Regions from separate parts of the Aeribacillus sp. FSL K6-2848 genome, predicted to be linked through region 1. Evidence: riboswitches for the same ligand, from Rfam matches in the RefSeq annotation. Region 1 holds a riboswitch; the other holds the start of a gene.
The links. Region 1 has a riboswitch for cobalamin ahead of metE (5-methyltetrahydropteroyltriglutamate--homocysteine S-methyltransferase). Riboswitches for the same ligand answer to the same signal wherever they lie in the genome.
Positions count from the first base shown of each region.

Region 2: linked by a shared signal. The riboswitch ahead of NSS70_RS16230 (ribonucleoside-diphosphate reductase subunit alpha) and the one ahead of metE (5-methyltetrahydropteroyltriglutamate--homocysteine S-methyltransferase) in region 1 are both predicted to bind cobalamin.

Region 1 is NZ_JBBOQQ010000001.1:4,134,828-4,138,954, reverse strand. It holds gene metE (5-methyltetrahydropteroyltriglutamate--homocysteine S-methyltransferase) at 1-1,368, opposite strand, end outside; cobalamin riboswitch at 1,520-1,718, opposite strand; gene NSS70_RS19830 (BCCT family transporter) at 1,905-3,491, opposite strand; gene nfsA (oxygen-insensitive NADPH nitroreductase) at 3,754-4,127, shown strand, end outside.
Region 2 is NZ_JBBOQQ010000001.1:3,364,289-3,368,415, forward strand. It holds gene NSS70_RS16220 (IS701 family transposase) at 1-403, shown strand, start outside; gene NSS70_RS16225 (Hsp20/alpha crystallin family protein) at 549-989, shown strand; cobalamin riboswitch at 1,123-1,301, shown strand; gene NSS70_RS16230 (ribonucleoside-diphosphate reductase subunit alpha) at 1,438-3,702, shown strand; gene NSS70_RS16235 (ribonucleotide-diphosphate reductase subunit beta) at 3,715-4,127, shown strand, end outside.

The sequences.
Region 1 (4,127 bases):
CTCGTTTGTGTATTCGCCTTTCCGCCATTTTAAACGGGTTTGGCGGATTTCTTTCGTTTGCGGAAAGCTGCCGATCGTTGTTGTCGGTAGAATTGGCAAGTTCCATCTATTTTTATGCAGCTTGCGCCGAACAGAAAAGTCCACACGGTTCGTCGGGTAGGATTCAATCTTGGCGGCTGCCTCTTGCACGTTTCGGTTTGTCCGAAAATCAGAATTCATAAATTGCGTGTAATAACGGTCATCGTATCGTAAATCGCTTATACTTAATTCACCTTTTGCATATTGTGTCAGCTGATGGACTTCACTTAATTTTTCGTCTGCAAAGGAGAGAGCATTTTTTAAAATTTCCGGCAATTCGTGTTCATTTTTTACGGTAACCGGCACATGGAGCAAGCTGCAGGAAGGTTGAATGATCAATCGATCAACATCAACATGCTGAGCGAGAAAATCAATTTTGCTTGCTTTTTCTTCTAATGATGCCCTCCATATGTTGCGGCCGCTGATTAAACCGGCAGCCAATATTTTGTCTTTTGGAAACCCGAATTTTTGGATGTTTGCACTGTTGGCTCCCCCATCATGTACAAAATCAAGACCGATAGCAGCAACAGGCAATGAAACGATATGTTGATAGTGAGAAAGACTTTCAAAATAAGTTTGCAACAGTATGTTCAAAGATGGATTCGCTTCGTGAAAAGCTTCATACACTTCTTTAAACAACGGAATCAATGACTCATCAATTTCCTGAACGAGAACAGGCTCATCGATTTGCACCCACTTTGCGCCTGCTTGATGCAACTCTGTCAACAATTGAATATAAACTGGGATGAAAGCAGATAAATGCTTATAAAAATCTCGTTTTTCATATTTTTTCGCCAGCATTAAAAAAGTAATCGGCCCTAAAACAACAGGTTTTGTCTCAATATTTAGTTCGTCTTTTGCTTCATTGTAAAGCTTGAGCAGACGGTTTTCCAAAAAAGCAGGCGGCTTATTTTCCAGTTCCGGAACGATATAATGATAATTTGTATCAAACCATTTTGTCATTTCTAAAGCCTCGGCTTCTTCGGATCCCCTTGCCATTGCGAAATATGTTTTGATGGAACGGGGATCCATATGCTGGAACCTCGAAGGAATATATCCAAACATGAAAGCAGTATCGAGAACGTGGTCATAAAACGAAAAATCTCCTATGGGAATCAGCTCAATTCCGCTTTCATGCTGTTTCTTTAAGTTGGAAAGACGGATCTTTTTCAACGTTTCCAGTAAGCTGCTTTCAGAAATGTCTCCATTCCAAAATAATTCCAAAGCTTTTTTCCATTCCCGGCGTTCGCCAATTCGCGGATAGCCAAGATTTGAACTAATGGCTGCCATTACGAAAACCTCCCATTTGATTTTTGCTCAACACAATAAAAAAGCCCTCTTTACGCTAATAAAAGAGGGACTGGATATCCTAGCTCGTGTTGAGGCACCCAAATGGTTTCAACATGAACATGGCTTCTCACTCCTCCCTATGACGCGTAGGTCGTAGTGCATACAACAGGCAGGTCTCCTGACTTAGGTTCAACGCTTTTGATCTCCTTCCCATTTCTCTGGCAGAAACAGTGGCTGATGATCAAAAGCTCCCCATCACAGTGGCGCGACCGTGTTGGAATTTCACCAAACTTCCCTTTTAAGCGCATATTGCGGCTGCAATATGACGCACCTGTTGCTGGTACACATATGAAACTATAATTATCAGAATAGAGGATTTTTTTTTATTTTTCAACACCACATTTGCAATTAAAAAGAAAAATTTTTTAGGAAAGTAGATGGCTTGCGATTTCTTCCGCTTTACATGACAAAAACCCGCCAGAACATAAAGGTTTTCTGCGGGTCTTTACAGCGGTTGGGATTTTTCCGGAAAACAGTTATTTCGAGAGAAGGTTTCTTTTCACGCCTTTCTTTTTAGGATACATTTTAAATAATTGAGATTTACTGGAATAAAAATCTTGGTTTGCCGCTTTGATAAAAGAACCGGCTAAAAGGACAAAAATAAACAACAAAGGGAAACCGCCAATAATGCTAACAGTCTGCAATGTGGACAATCCGCCGAGGTACATTAAAATAAGCGGCAAAACGGAAAGAGCAAAAGCCCAAAATAAACGGTTCCATCGCAAAGGTTCATCGGCAACTTCTTTTTGGACAACAGATGCTAAAATATAAGAGCTTGAATCAAACGTTGTTGCTAAAAAGATCACGGCAAGCACAGTAAATACGGCAATCACAATGTTGCTTAACGGCAATTGTTTCAATATTCCGATAATGGCTGCTGATCCGCCATGTTCATCTAATGTAGCTGTTACATGGTATTGGCCTGTCAGTTCTAAAAATAATCCAAAGTTTCCTAAAATCCCAAAAAAGAGAATGCAGCCGAGCGTTCCATATACTACTGTTCCGAGCGTCATTTCGCGGACAGTGCGTCCTTTTGAAATTTTAGCGACGAACAAGCCGACAAATGGAGCGTACACGAGCCACCAAGCCCAATAAAATACCGTCCATGATTCCGGAAAGCCTGTTCGTTCAAACGGTCCTAAACTGTTAAAAGGTTCAGTCCATAAAGACATCCGCATGTAATGATCAAGCATGATGCCGATGCTGTTGACGGCCGTTTCCGCCAGAAAGACGGTCGGGCCGGCAAGGAAGACAAACACCAACAATAATACGGCAAGCCATAGGTTGATGTCGCTCAAAATTTTAATGCCTTTCCGCAAACCGGAGTAAGCGCTTGCTGCGAAGATCAATGTACAAATAAGCAAAACCACTGTTTGGAGTGTCATCGAAGGTTCGATGCCGGAAAGTTCATGAATTCCTTCTGTAATGAGCGGCGTCCCTAAAGCGAGTGTCGTTCCAGCTCCGCCCAGCAAACCAAACATAAACAAGACATCAATGATTTTGCCTATTGGTCCATCTGCTTTTTTGCCAATGAGAGGCCGGCACGCTTCGCTTACTTTTAACACCGGTTTTTTCTTTACATAATAGAAATAGCTGATTGGCAGGGCAGGGAGGCAATAGATGGCCCATGCCGTCGGTCCCCAATGAAAAATTCCATATGCGGCCGCCCATTCAACGGCTTCTTTTGATCTAGGTTCGATGCCAAATGGAGGTCCCGTATAGTAGTAAGCCCATTCAATCGTTCCCCAATAAAGAACACTTGATCCAATTCCAGCGCAAAAAAGCATAGCTGCCCAAGATAATGTCGGAAACTCAGCCTTTTCTAAAGGATCCCCCAGTTTGATTTTTCCGTATCGGCTAAAAGAAACATAAAGAATAAAAATCAATACTGCTGCACCCATGATTAAATACAATATTCCAAATTTTTGTGTTAAAAAGCTGCTGGCAGCTAATACAATGGCTTCGCCTTGTTCAGGGAATACTGCTAATGGAGCGGCTACAATTAACAGCAAAAGCAGCGCCCCGATAAAGGTCGGCCAATCCATAATGTTTCGATTCTTCATCAAATCCCCCTTTAAAAAAGATTACATTTTATTATATCTTTAAACAAAATTGATAGAAAGTTTAATTTTTCAGATTAATTTGTCGTAATAAGCTTTTTTATTCAATTTATTTTATTTTTTATAAGAAATCCTTATAAATGCTCTCGATTACGGCCAAATCCTTACGTTTCACATTTTGCTTGGCCGAAAAACAAAATCGATGAAATGGGCGTCTAAAAAAGTTAAACTTTGAGAAAAGAATATAAAAGAAAGGATGATGATGATGAATAAAGTGATCGAAACCATTTTAAACCATCGATCCGTTCGAAAATTTGAAGATCGGCCGCTTACGGATGAACAAATACGCTTAATTGTGGAATGTGCCCAATCGGCCTCGACTTCAAGTTACATACAAGCTTACTCAATCATTGGGGTGAAAAATCCGGAAACGAAAAAAAAACTTGCGGAACTGGCGGGGAACCAAGACTATGTGGAAAAAAGCGGCCATTTATTTGTTTTTTGCGCAGATCTGCACCGGCACGAACTAATAGGCGAAATGGAAGATAAAGACGTGACGGTATCCTTGGAAAGCACAGAAAAATTTATGGTTGCGCTTATTGATGCGGCATTGGCCGCGCAAAATGCTGCATTAGCCGC
Region 2 (4,127 bases), 770 kb from region 1:
GAAAGGTCTCGATGATGCCGTTGTGTTGTTGGCTTGGAAAGCCGATCAGCCGATGACACCTGAACATCTTCACTGCGTCTTGAGCACCGACCGGGAGCTAAGCGATGAAGAGATCTTGCGCTACTATGCCCAGCGTTGGTCGATCGAATGCTTTTTTCGACAAGCGAAAGACCAGCTGAAGCTCGATGGGTACCGCGTTCGTCAACGTCGGGCGGTGAAACGGTATTGGATCTTGGTGCAACTCGCTTATGTGTACAGTATGGTCGAATCCAACAGCGATTTCTCTACCGGGCTTGACTTCCTTCGAAAGAAGAAAGGACATAGCCTCGTGGAGTTTATTTACGATGCAGCGAAACAAGATATTCCCATTGATGTCGTTAAAAAACAGCTTCATGTGGCATAAGGGGTACTCCGTTTGTCTCTTTTTACATGGTAATTATTGTAATGAAAATTGCTCAACTACAGTAATTTAAACTCTGCTTTATGTATATTTCTCTTCTCAACACAAATAATATTTTCTGTAAAAAAATCAAAGGAGGAACAATCATATGGCTCTCATTCCTTACGATCCTTTTTCTGAGATCAACCAATTTAGACGAAACATGAATCGCGTTTTTTCTGAAAGCTTCCCGCATTTTTTTGAAAACTTTGAGACTATGAATACCCCCCGGCTTGATATTCATGAAACTGCTAATGAAGTAATTGTTACGTGTGATTTGCCCGGCCTTGAAAAAAAGGAAGACGTTGACATTCATCTTGATCGCAACGTTCTTACGATCAGCGGCACAATTCAAAGAAGCAAAGAAGTAAAGGAAGAAGAAATGCATAGACGCGAACGGTTTGTAGGGCGGTTTCACCGCGCTGTTGCATTGCCGGCAAATGTAAAAGAAGAAGAAGTGAGCGCGACATATAAAAATGGCGTTTTGGAAATCCGTATTCCAAAACAAACCGAAAACAACAAAAAGAAAATTGATATTCAGTTTCATTAATTGTTTCGTGAGGTTGCAAAATTTCAATCAGCCTCACTTTTTTATTGCAATTTTCGCCAAGTACGATTATGATGAATATATAACATCAAAAATCTATATATTGTGTAATCAAAAACAATTAAATACTATATATTGAAAACCTAACGACAAAGGTGCTGTTTTCAGCTTAAAAGGGAATCCGGTGAGAATCCGGAACTGTCCCCGCAACTGTGAGTGCTACGAAATGAATAATCCACTGTACGTTTCGTATGGGAAGGATTCAAAGTAGGATGAAGCACGAGTCAGGAGACCTGCCTTTGTCCGAACGTTTCTAATTCTTCGGGGGTTGGGAAGATGAAACGATGGTTTGAATGGAGTAGTTTCGCCTTGTAAACTGCCTCCCTTTTAATCATCGTTTGATCCGCTCAGCTTCCTGAGCGGTTTTTTATTTTGATAAGGAGGATGTTTGATGAATATTACGAAAGCATTAAATCTATACGAGGTTTTTCAAAATCATTTTAACAGGAGCGATTGGGAGCTTTATCTAAGACAGCTTGAAAAAAAGTTTCCATCCCTTTCCTTTCATGAATACAGCGAGAGAGTGTCGACAACCCTACAATACCAGCAGATTGATGATCTTGAAAAATTTACAAACCTGCTGATTATTGAAGCTTTAGCAAACATTTCGGAAAGTGAGCCGGATTGGACTTTTTTAGCTGCACACGTATTTCTTGAAAAAATTTACTATGAAGCGAGCCAAAACAGAAATTACAACCAACCGGGCTACGGCGATTTTTATTTGTTAATCGAAACATTAACCGATCTTGGAATCTACAGCCCTCTTTTGCTAGAGCATTATTCAAAAGAGGAAATTATGGAGCTGGGAAATGCCATTGATCCTGAGAAGGACAAGCTGTTTACATACATCGGATTAAGGACCCTTTACGACCGGTATTTAGCTAAAGATTTTCATAAACGAACATTTGAGCTTCCACAGGAACGTTTTATGATCATCGCTATGACGTTAATGATCAACGAGCATCCGTCCAAACGTTTGCATCTTGTAAAGGAAGCGTATTGGGCATTGAGCCATTTATATATGACGGTTGCAACACCTACATTGGCTAATGCAGGAAAATCAGTCGGTCAGCTTTCAAGCTGCTTTATTGATACGGTAGACGACAGCCTTCAAGGCATTTATGATTCGAACACTGATATTGCCAATGTTTCTAAAAGCGGCGGAGGCATTGGAGTTTATTTAGGGAAAATCAGAAGCCGCGGAAGCGATATCCGGGGGTTCAAAGGAGTTTCATCAGGTGTCATTCCTTGGATGAAGCAATTAAATAATACGGCAGTGAGCGTCGACCAGCTCGGCCAAAGAAAAGGAGCAATTGCCGTTTATTTGGATGTTTGGCATAAAGATATTTTCGCCTTCCTAGATGCAAAATTAAATAACGGAGACGAACGGCTGCGCACCCATGATTTATTTACAGGTGTATGCATTCCTGACCTATTTATGGAGCAAGTTGAAAAGCGCGGGGACTGGTATTTGTTCGATCCCCACGAAGTTCGCAAAGTCATGGGATTCAGTCTGGAAGATTATTATGATGAAGAAAAAGGTAACGGCAGCTTTCGGGAAAAATATTTTGAGTGCGTGAATCATCCTTCCTTATCTAAAGAAAAAGTGCCTGCGATTGAAATAATGAAACGGATTATGATCAGCCAGCTTGAAACGGGAACGCCTTTTATGTTTTATCGGGATGAAGTGAATCGAAAAAACGCAAACAAGCATGCCGGCATGATTTATTGCAGCAATTTATGCACAGAGATTGCGCAAAATCAAAGTGCTACTACTGTTGAAGAACAATATGTCGAAGATGGAAAAATTGTCATTGTGAAAAAGCCCGGCGATTTCGTCGTCTGCAACCTTTCTTCCATCAACTTGGCACGGGCTGTTCCAGACAACGTTCTGGAACGTTTAATCCCTATTCAAGTGCGGATGCTGGACAACGTTATCGATTTAAATAACATTCCGGTATTACAGGCAAAGCTTACAAATGAAAAATACCGTGCAATCGGTCTTGGAACGTTTGGCATGCATCATTTATTTGCACTAAAGGAAATTACATGGGAAAGCGACGAGGCAGTCCAATTTGTCGACCAACTATATGAAAAAATTGCGTATTTAACCATTCAGTCGAGTATGGAGCTCGCAAAAGAAAAAGGCGCATACCCTCTCTTTAAAGGCTCGGAGTGGGATACAGGGCGATATTTTGAAATCCGCGGTTATACGTCAAAAAAATGGCAGGAATTAAAGGAAAAAGTGCAGACTTTTGGGATTCGCAACAGCTATTTAATGGCGGTCGCACCGAACGCATCGACCTCCATTATAGCCGGAAGCACAGCAAGCATCGATCCAATTTTCCAAAAAGTTTATTCAGAGGAAAAGAAAGACTACAAAATTCCAGTTACCGTTCCCGACTTAAATGCGAAAACGACTTGGTATTATAAATCCGCTTATTTGATCGACCAAACATGGAGCATCAAACAAAATGCAGTGCGCCAGAAACATATTGACCAGTCCATTTCCTTCAACTTTTACGTCCTAAACACGATTAAAGCGAAAGAATTGCTGGAGCTTCATTTGACAGCTTGGAAATCCGGATTAAAAACAACGTATTATGTCCGTTCGACATCAAGCGACATTTATGAATGTGAATCATGTGCAAGTTAAGGAGGAAGTAATATGGAGCAAACATTAACAAAACGAGTTATTATGGATCCTGATGCACCAAACCGTTCAACAGCAATAGTGAACGGAAAATGTTCCAACGTGCTCAATTGGGATGATGTCGCCTACCCGTGGGCATATCCAAAATATAAACGGATGCTCGCAAACTTTTGGACACCTTTTGAAATTAATATGGCTCAAGATGTGAAGCAATTTCCTGAGCTTTCAGAAAGAGAACAGGACGCATTTTTAAAAATTATCGGCCTCTTAGCTTTATTAGACAGCATTCAAACCGATTATGCCGGAAAAGTTGCTGATTATATTACAGACTCGAGCATAAACGCCTTAATGATTTTGCTCGCTCAGCAGGAAGTGATTCATAACCATTCATATTCGTATATTCTTTCAAGCATCGTGCCTAAAAACGT